Asticcacaulis excentricus CB 48: one gene and its partners. Each later gene encodes a partner of the first gene's protein in a complex. Links are inferred from orthologs where the notes say so. Each region holds a gene or a part of one and is shown on either strand. Other genes may lie near its edges. The genes, in order: ASTEX_RS11640, ASTEX_RS17165 and accC.

Region 1 (2,938 bases):
CCAAGGCGCTCGGTCAGCAAATGGGGAATCTCTAACCGTGTCAGTCGCGCGTATCGACGCCCGCTTCGCCGAACTCAAGGCGCAGAATCGGGCGGCTTTTGTCTCCTACATCATGGCCGGCGATCCGGACCTCGATACCTCTTTCGACCTTTTGAAAGGGTTGGTGGAGGCCGGGGCCGATATTATCGAGCTGGGCTTCCCGTTTTCCGACCCGATGGCCGAAGGCCCGATCATCCAGCTGGCCGCCGAACGCTCGCTGAAGAATGGCACGCGTATGGCCGACGTTTTTGCGCTGGCTTCACGCTTTCGTGAATCCGACGCCAAAACCCCGCTCATTCTGATGGGCTATATGAACCCCGTTGAGAATATGGGCTATCCGGCCTTTGCTGAAGCCTGTGCCAAAGCCGGGGTTGATGGGGTGATCGTCGTCGATTGTCCGCCGGAAGAGGCCGAGCGTTTGATCGATGCGCTCGATGCCGCTGACGTGGCCCTGATCCGCCTGATAACGCCGACGAGCGACGACAATCGTCTGAAAACGCTGGTGAAGCGCACGAAGGGCTTCGTCTACTACGTCTCCGTGGCAGGCGTCACCGGCGTAAAGGAAGCCGACGCCGAGGGGATCCGCGAGGCCGTGTCCCATGTGCGTGAGGTTGCCAACCTGCCCGTTGTGGTGGGCTTCGGCATCAAGACGCCAGAGCGTGCCGCCGAAGTCGCCCGTATCGCCGACGGCAGCGTTGTCGGTTCCGTGCTGGTAGACGCAGTAGCGAAATCTTTACTTGAAAATTCCCCATCCAACACAAAAGTGCTGGAAACCGCGAGCCTTTTGGCTCAGGCTGTCCGTAACGCGAGAAACTAGGCCCTCAAACTGTGGAAGCCTGTCAATGAAAGGGTTCATTAACCCTTTTTTGGCACGGCTGACCTCAGAAAAATGCATAGATTTTTGAGCGCCCCCGGAGTTAGTGACCTTACATGGCCATTGCCGATAAATTAGCCAAGAGTAGACGCGCTTTGACGAATACCGCCCGACCCACGGACCGCCGCGACAGCGGTGGATGGCTCGCCAAGATCGCCCCCGGCGTCTCCAAATTTGTGTCCAAGCGCGAAACGCCTGAAAACCTCTGGGTCAAGGACCCAGACACGGGCGAGATGATCTACCGCCCCGATCTCGAAGCCTCACTCTGGGTGACGCCGACGGGCCGGCATATGCGCATCAATGCCCAGACGCGCCTCAGCTTCACCTTCGACAACGGTGAATACGAAGCCCTCGACACCCCGGCCGTGCCGGAAGACCCGCTGCATTTCTCTGATGGCAAACCCTATTCGCAGCGCCTAAAGGCCGCGCGTGACGCCTCTGGCGCTAAGGACACCATGCAGATCGGCTATGGCAAGGTGGCGGACGTTCCTTGCGTGGTGCTGGTGCAGGATTTTACCTTCATGGGTGGCTCGCTTGGCATGGCTGCCGGTGAAGCCTTTATCGCCGCCTGCCGTTATGCCGCTGAGCGAAAGGTGCCTCTGGTTGCCATTACGGCTTCGGGTGGGGCGCGAATGCAGGAAGGGACACTGTCCCTGATGCAATTGGCGCGCACGACGCTCGCTATTCAGGAACTGAAGGCCGCGCAACTGCCTTATATCGTTGTCCTCACCGACCCGACGACGGGTGGTGTGTCGGCGTCTTACGCCATGCTGGGCGACATTCATCTGGCGGAGCCTGGTGCGCTGATCTGCTTTGCCGGACCGCGTGTGATCGAAACCACCATCCGCGAAAAGCTGCCCGAAGGCTTCCAGCGCGCCGAGTATCTTGTTGATAAGGGCATGGTAGATCGCGTTGTTCCGCGTGCGGAACTTCCCGAAGTTCTGGGTGCTCTGATGTCCATGCTGATGGATGGTAAACGCCGCCAGGGTTATTGACCCTGCCTTCCAACGCGTAGCCGGTGACGAACAGAAGCCTGTGACGGCGAAAGGCTGCTGGCCGGTTGCACACTCCATGCGGGCTTTTTTCAACGCGGTAAGCGGCGGCGTTCGCGTTCATGTGGCCCGCGGCTGCATTGACCCAGGTCATTCGTTTTTGAGTGGCACCACATTGCTTAAATTTAATTCAGCTTACTGCATCCGCTGAACCTGTTCAGGGCCTCTATATTGCATGGGGATAGCATCGTCTCCAAAAACCATGTCGTGGAGGTCATATAGTGGACGGTTTTTTATTGGTTTCTGATCCAGGCGAGCAATTAGGCATCGCCTTTCTCGTTATGTCGCTCGTATTTGTGGTCCATTCAATAAAGCGCTTTCAAGTCAAGTCTAGGCTCAGTTTTGAGTTGGAAAACGGCCGAATTGCGCGTTCGGATTATGAGCTGGCCCTCTTAAACCTTAGCCATGGCGCTCGGCGTCGTTGGGTGGCCTATGTTGTGGTCGCTATTGTCATCACAATGGCAACGCTCTTTGGAAATGGCCTTGGAGACCTCTTCTTGAATTTGAGCTCGTTCTAGGCGTTTTCAGAGTTTCCCAGGGGCTGGACCCAGTTATTGCGTTGGCGCTCATGCTGGACGTGGTCCTAACCCGCGGGGGAGGGTAATTGGGTGAGAGCCTGGCGAGTCAGACGTTTCTCGGGTTGCGCATCAGTGATTTTCGGATGGGATTAAAGTTCGAGCCGTGGCGTCAAGTATGACGGACGCCTTTTGTATGCGCGGGTTTGTTGTTCCCATTAAGGTGCCAGATTTGACCCCTTATGTCTGCAGAGCCAATATAAAGAGCCAAATTTGGCATCTTATTCTTCTTAATTGAGCCACGTTGGCTTGATCGTGCACCTCTTGCCCCGCTGGCATCAACCCTGTCTCGTTGCTTTCGGCATTAAATCCAGATCCCTGCGAAAGTTGCACTTTGGTTCTGGGCTATACCGCTTGATCCGTAGAGGTGCTAAGAGCGCATTATGACCGACCGACTT
Region 2 (3,128 bases), on another replicon or contig:
GGGCCGCCCTGATACTCGCCTCTCCCGCGTGGGCCCATCGCGGCCATCATACACTGAGTGTGGTGGAAATCGCCGCCGATGGCACCGTAACGGTGATCCATACCCTGTCGGCACACGACAGCGAGCCGGAACTGGTTGAGCTGGCCCCAGATGCGCAGCCCTCCGTAGACGATCCGGACGCCCTCAAGGCACTGGAAGGCCACCTGCGCGACGCCTTCACGATCAATGGTCAGAGGCTCGACTTTTTCGCCTACGAAGCCTGGGGCGACGACCTGCAATTCACCTTCAAGGGCAAGCTGGACCGCTTGCCCAAGACCGTGACCGTCGCCTATGGCCTGTTTCCGAACTCGCGCAAAACCGGCGTCGGGTTGGTCAATGTACGGATTAACGGCGTGACCAGAAGTTTGACCTTCGCCAAGGGCGATGCCCCGGAGACGGTGGGGTTCTGACTCAGAAGACGCCTATCTTTTCGGACGGGCGTTGCGACTGAAATTGATCCGTTCGTTTTACGATCAGAATGAAAAAGATGCCACTGAGAACGGATAATCCCAAGGCGATCCACAAGGGTTGTCTGAAGATGCTCTGTACATCGTCACGCACGGCGTTGCGCTGAACGCCTTCAAAAATCCGAGCGAAGATAAAGCAGATCCACCAGATCAACAAAATCGGTGATGCTTTGGGATCGTTAACGCTGTCCGCCTGACTGGCCAGCCAGATTTGCTTCATCGCACCGTAAGGCTTCCACAGACCGAGTATCGGCACAAAAAACCAGCCCACCGCCCAAGCCGGCGTAGTCTGCATGATCGTATCGTCTATGGCATCGGCGTTGCGGGCAGCCACGTAAATCCACCAAAGGCCGACAATACCTGACACCAAGGCCGCACCGTCTGCGACACCATCGACCAGCGTGTAGGAATAATCCCACCACAGGGTTACCCGGATGGGATCAAACAACCCCAATATAGCTCCGAAAACCAACCCTTTGCCAACAATGGCAAATCCCGTCAGCCAGCATGTCCAATCGGTCAGCCGGCCCAGCGGTTTAAAATCAGCGTCAATCAATCTTCCCCCCGGAAAATCTTAAACCAGCCCCGTCTGGCCGATCTTATAGAAGCGCTCGGCGCGCTGCGCCACCAGTTGATCCGGCGACAGATAATCTAGCGCCTGAAGCTCGGATTCCACCACATCGCCGACCTTTTTGATCGCCGCGTCCTTGTCGGCGTGCGCGCCGCCGGCGGGTTCTTCGATGATGCGATCGACGATACCGAGTTTGAGCAGGTCGGTGGCGGTGATCTTCATCTGATCGGCGGCGTCCTTGGCGCGCGAGCCGTCGCGCCACAGGATTGAGGCCGCGCCTTCCGGCGAAATCACAGAATAAATGGAGTGTTCAAGGATCAGCACGCGGTTGGCAGCCGCCAGCGCAATCGCCCCGCCCGACCCGCCTTCGCCGGTGACAGTGGCCACAAACGGCACTTTCAGCGTCAGGCCGCGCTCGGTCGAACGCGCAATGGCCTCGGCCTGACCGCGTTCTTCGGCCCCGATGCCCGGATAGGCGCCCGCCGTATCGACAAAGGTGATGACCGGCAGGCCATATTGTTCAGCCATGTCCATCAGGCGCACCGCCTTGCGATAGCCTTCCGGACGCGCCATGCCGAAATTGTGGCGCAGGCGCGAATTGGTGTCGCGGCCCTTTTCGTGGCCCATCACGACCACAGAGCGCCCGCGGAAACGGCCCAGACCGCCGACAATCGCCTGATCGTCGCCAAATTTTCGGTCACCGCGCAGCTCCACAAAGTCCTCGATCAGGCCATTAAGATAATCGACCAGATGCGGGCGTTCCGGGTGGCGGGCGACCATGGTCTTCTGCCACGGCTCAAGGCGGTCATAGGTTTCCCGGATCAGCACCTGAGTGCGTTCGCGCAGGGCGCGGATTTCGATGTCGAGATTAGCCCCTCCCGAAGACGACAGGGCCGACAATTCCTCGATCTTGGCTTCCAGATCGGCGATCGGACGTTCGAATTCGAGATAATGGCGCATGATCTTCCGGGACTCAGGTTCCGTTACAAACCTTGGCGTTTATCCCAAGTCGCGGCGGGGGGCAATATGTCCGAAGGGACAAGGGTTCAGGAATCGCTTACCCAGCGCGGCGTTTCGACAGCGGGTGATGCGTTTCAACCACCTCTTTCAGCCGTTCGGTCGCCACATGGGTATAGACCTGCGTGGTCGAAATGTCGGCGTGCCCCAGCAAGGTCTGCACGACGCGCAGGTCGGCTCCGCCTTCGAGCAGGTGGGTAGCAAAGGCATGGCGCAGCACGTGCGGCGACACGCGCGCCGGGTCGATTCCGGCCTCAAGCGCCGCTTCGTCCAGCAACTGCCCAACCCGGCGGCGCGTCAGATGCCCTTCGGCCCCGCGCGAGCAGAAAAGATAGGGGTTAGCCTTGTCTTTTGCGTTTAAGAACAGCGGCCGGATATCGAGATAGTCTTTAATGGCCGCGCGCGCCGACGGGTTGAGCGGCACCAGCCGCTCGGTGCCGCCCTTACCTTTGACGATCAGATAGGCCGGGTCTTTTTGCACGGCATCGAGGCGCAGGGCGACGATCTCCGACACCCGCATCCCCGACGCATAGGCGATCTCGATCAGACATTGCAGGCGGGTGGCCTGATGAGCGTCCTTGGCATCCGCAGCGGCGATCAGGGCGTCCACCTCTTGGCGGCTGAGGATTTTGGGCAGGGGCCGGCCTTTTTTGGCGGCGGCGATCTTGCGGCTGGGGTCGTTGTCGCTCAGCCCCTCGCGCACACAGAAACGATAGAACTGCCGCACAGCGGCGCGCTTGCGCTGAAGCGTCGATGAGGCCAGCCCGCGCGCATCGAGCGCCGCAAAAAACCCGGCAATATCACCTTCGTTGAGGGTCAAAAGCCCGTCGGCATCGATCCCGGCATGGTTGCGCAGATCGAGCAGGTCGTGACCATAGGCCTCACGCGTGCGCGGCGAAGCATTGCGTTCGACGCTGAGCATCTCAAAAAAAGCGGTGAGCGGATCGGGACGCATGGTGTGGCTTTCGAAACGGGTATGATTAACCCTCCTTGGCACTATCAACGCAATTTGGTTTATGACTGGCTAAATCGGG
Region 3 (2,999 bases), on another replicon or contig:
GAATGCCATCTGTCGAACCCTCACGCCCGCGAACCGTTCCGCCATCACTCCTATGTGTCGCTGGCGGCCAAGGCGGTTATTGCCGGTATGGGGGCGATTGGCTATGAACTGGCTATCGAGGCGGCCCTACGCCTCATCGAAAAATAGCCCACCGGCCCGTTCTTACGCACGGCCCCACCCCCTAACTAAGGTAAGCGCATGTCATCGCAAAAACCGGTTGACCCGATCGACCCCCGCCTCATTCGCAAGCTGGCGGACATCCTGAAGGAAACCGAGCTGACCGAAATCGAGGTCGAGCAGGGTGAACTGAAGATCCGCGTCGCGCGCACCCTCACCGCCGCGCCGGTGGCCACCTACGCCGCTCAGGTCGCGGCCCCCGCCCCTGTGGCAGCTCCTGCTCCCGCGGCTGCGGCTCCGGTCGCCGCCCCTGTGGCTGCCGAAGCCCCGAAAGCCGCCAAGGACGCGCTGAAATCGCCCATGGTCGGCACCGTCTATCTGTCGCCGCAGCCGGGTGCTGCTACCTTCGTTAAGGTCGGTGACAAGGTGAAGGCCGGTCAGACCCTGCTGATCATCGAAGCCATGAAGACCATGAACCCGATCCCCGCGCCCAAGGACGGCACGGTGTCGGAAATTCTCGTTTCCGACGCCCAGCCCGTCGAATTCGGCGAAGGCCTCGTGGTAATCGACTAACGCCATGTCCGACACCCCCAAACTGTTCGACAAGATCCTCATCGCCAACCGTGGCGAAATCGCCCTGCGCGTCATCCGCGCCTGTAAGGAGATGGGGATTGCCACCGTTGCGGTGCATTCGACCGCCGACGCCAACGCCATGCACGTGCACCTGGCGGACGAAAGCGTCTGCATCGGGCCGCCCGCTGCCGCCAAGTCGTATCTCAACATTCCGTCCATCATCGCGGCTGCCGAAATCACCGGCGCTCAGGCGATTCACCCCGGCTATGGTTTCCTGTCGGAAAACGCCCGTTTCGCCGAAATCGTCGGCGCGCACGGCATGACCTTCATCGGGCCTCAGCCGGACCACATCCGCCTGATGGGCGACAAGATCACCGCCAAGCAGGCCGCCAAGGACTCCGGCATCCCCGTCGTTCCGGGCTCTGACGGCGGCGTGGCCACGGTCGAAGACGCCATCGAAGCGTCGAAGTCCATCGGCTTCCCGCTGATCATCAAGGCCGCCGCCGGCGGCGGCGGTCGCGGCATGAAGGTCGCGGCCAATGCCGATGTGCTGGCCGAACAGGTGATGAGCGCCCAGACCGAAGCCGCTGCGGCCTTTGGTGACGGCACGGTCTATATGGAGCGCTACCTCCAGAAGCCGCGCCATATCGAGATTCAGGTGATCGCCGACAGCCACGGCAATGTCGTGCACCTCGGCGAACGCGACTGCTCGTTGCAACGCCGCCACCAGAAGGTGCTGGAAGAAGCCCCATCGCCCGTCATCGACGCAGCAGCGCGCGACAAGATCGGCATGATCGTCGTCGAAGCCATCCGCAAGATCGGCTATCTGGGCGTCGGCACCATCGAGTTCCTGTACGAGGATGGCGAGTTCTTCTTCATCGAGATGAACACCCGCCTTCAGGTCGAACACCCGGTCACCGAATTTGTCACCGGCGTCGATCTGGTCCGCGAACAGATCCGCATTGCGGCGGGCCTGCCTCTGTCCTTCACTCAGGCCGATATCGACCTGAAAGGCCACGCCATCGAAGTGCGGATCAACGCTGAAAACGCCCGCACCTTCGTGCCGTCACCCGGTACGGTCACCGACTTCCACACCCCCGGTGGCCTCGGTGTGCGCATGGATTCGGCGGTCTATAACGGCTACACCATCCCGCCCTATTACGACTCGATGATCGGCAAGCTGATCGTCTATGGGCGCGACCGTCCCGAAGCCCTGGCCCGCCTCAAACGCGCCCTTCAGGAAACTGTAGTGGCCGGTATCGACACCACGATTCCGCTGTTCCTCGACCTGCTGAACGAAGCCGACATCCAGAAAGGGGATTACAATATCCACTGGCTGGAAAAGTGGATCAAGGCGCAGGAAGAGGCGAAGGTCGTAAGCTGATCGAGCTATGGTGAGCAGGTTGTCATTTCTGGTTACCGCTGACGAACATAATTCGTGGGTATTGCCCGTTGTCGATGACCTGCCACTTACCGACCTGATCGAATCCTATGAGCGGGAAAACGGCTACACCGACCCCGCAGGTGGATATGGTCCAATTAGATGTAACGATTTGGATTTCTCTCGACGGACGATAAATCTTCTGGCGTGCGAGTGCGGTGAAACGGGTTGTTGGCCTCTACAGGCAACCCTGTCTCAAAAAGATGCTTGGGTTGTCTGGTCGGAGTTTCGCCAGCCGCATCGCTCAAATCGGGACTATTCTGGCTTCGGTCCTTTTCAATTTCTGCGTAGCGATCATGACGCTGCTATAAAGGGCTTATGCCTCTACGGTAGCTAATGACGTGACCGAGAGCTGAACATTTTGCAGGAATTCACCCTCGACGATCTGGTCCAATGCTACCGCACCGGCATTTTTCCGATGTCGGATGCGCGCGATGATGAGACCCTGTTTCTGGTCGATCCGCCGCTGCGGGGCATATTGCCGCTGGAAGGCGTGCGTGTGCCGTCGCGGCTGGCGCGCACCGTGCGCAACACCCCCTTCACGGTGAAGATCGACACGGCCTTCCGGCAGGTCATCGAATTGTGCGCCGAAAGCGCCGCCGACCGCGAAAGCACCTGGATTTCTCATTCGATTCAAGAGCTTTACGAGGCCCTCTTCGCGCGCGGTCTGGCCCACAGCGTTGAGGTATGGGACGGCACAAGGCTGGTGGGCGGGCTTTATGGCGTCGCCATCAACGGGGCGTTTTTCGGCGAAAGCATGGTGTCGCGCGCCACGGATGCCTCAAAAATCGCGCTGGTGCATCTGGTGGCGCGGCTGCGTGCCGGCGGCTATCGCCTGCTCGATTGTCAGTTTCTCACCGACCATCTG

Evidence for each region.
Region 2: the proteins of ASTEX_RS11640 (region 1) and ASTEX_RS17165 are in contact, whole or in part, in a solved structure (PDB 8UXZ), measured with the Escherichia coli proteins. The link is inferred for Asticcacaulis excentricus CB 48 from one-to-one orthologs.
Region 3: the proteins of ASTEX_RS11640 (region 1) and accC are in contact, whole or in part, in a solved structure (PDB 8UXZ), measured with the Escherichia coli proteins. The link is inferred for Asticcacaulis excentricus CB 48 from one-to-one orthologs.

What each region holds. Positions count from the first base shown.
Region 1 is NC_014816.1:2,561,904-2,564,841, reverse strand. What follows is about bases 156-2,938. They hold ASTEX_RS11640 (acetyl-CoA carboxylase carboxyltransferase subunit beta), read left to right. Parts: upstream 156-969; coding sequence 970-1,908; downstream 1,909-2,938. Other genes in these bases: ASTEX_RS11630 (bifunctional folylpolyglutamate synthase/dihydrofolate synthase), read left to right, coding at 2,924-2,938; ASTEX_RS11635 (hypothetical protein), read left to right, coding at 2,187-2,483; trpA (tryptophan synthase subunit alpha), read left to right, coding at 156-856. In the rest of the region: trpB (tryptophan synthase subunit beta), read left to right, coding at 1-35; more of trpA, read left to right, coding at 38-155.
Region 2 is NC_014817.1:1,236,793-1,239,920, reverse strand. What follows is about bases 61-3,033. They hold ASTEX_RS17165 (acetyl-CoA carboxylase carboxyltransferase subunit alpha), read right to left. Parts: upstream 2,041-3,033; coding sequence 1,081-2,040; downstream 61-1,080. Other genes in these bases: ASTEX_RS17160 (tyrosine recombinase), read right to left, coding at 2,135-3,033; ASTEX_RS19530 (DUF4328 domain-containing protein), read right to left, coding at 451-1,062; ASTEX_RS17175 (DUF6702 family protein), read left to right, coding at 61-449. Outside these bases: more of ASTEX_RS17175, read left to right, coding at 1-60; more of ASTEX_RS17160, read right to left, coding at 3,034-3,049. UniProt on the Escherichia coli protein: Component of the acetyl coenzyme A carboxylase (ACC) complex. First, biotin carboxylase catalyzes the carboxylation of biotin on its carrier protein (BCCP) and then the CO(2) group is transferred by the carboxyltransferase to acetyl-CoA to form malonyl-CoA.
Region 3 is NC_014817.1:695,493-698,491, forward strand. The notes cover bases 50-2,893. They hold accC (acetyl-CoA carboxylase biotin carboxylase subunit), read left to right. Parts: upstream 50-712; coding sequence 713-2,074; downstream 2,075-2,893. Other genes in these bases: aroQ (type II 3-dehydroquinate dehydratase), read left to right, coding at 50-147; accB (acetyl-CoA carboxylase biotin carboxyl carrier protein), read left to right, coding at 199-690; aat (leucyl/phenylalanyl-tRNA--protein transferase), read left to right, coding at 2,493-2,893. Also shown: more of aroQ, read left to right, coding at 1-49; more of aat, read left to right, coding at 2,894-2,999. UniProt on the Escherichia coli protein: This protein is a component of the acetyl coenzyme A carboxylase complex; first, biotin carboxylase catalyzes the carboxylation of the carrier protein and then the transcarboxylase transfers the carboxyl group to form malonyl-CoA.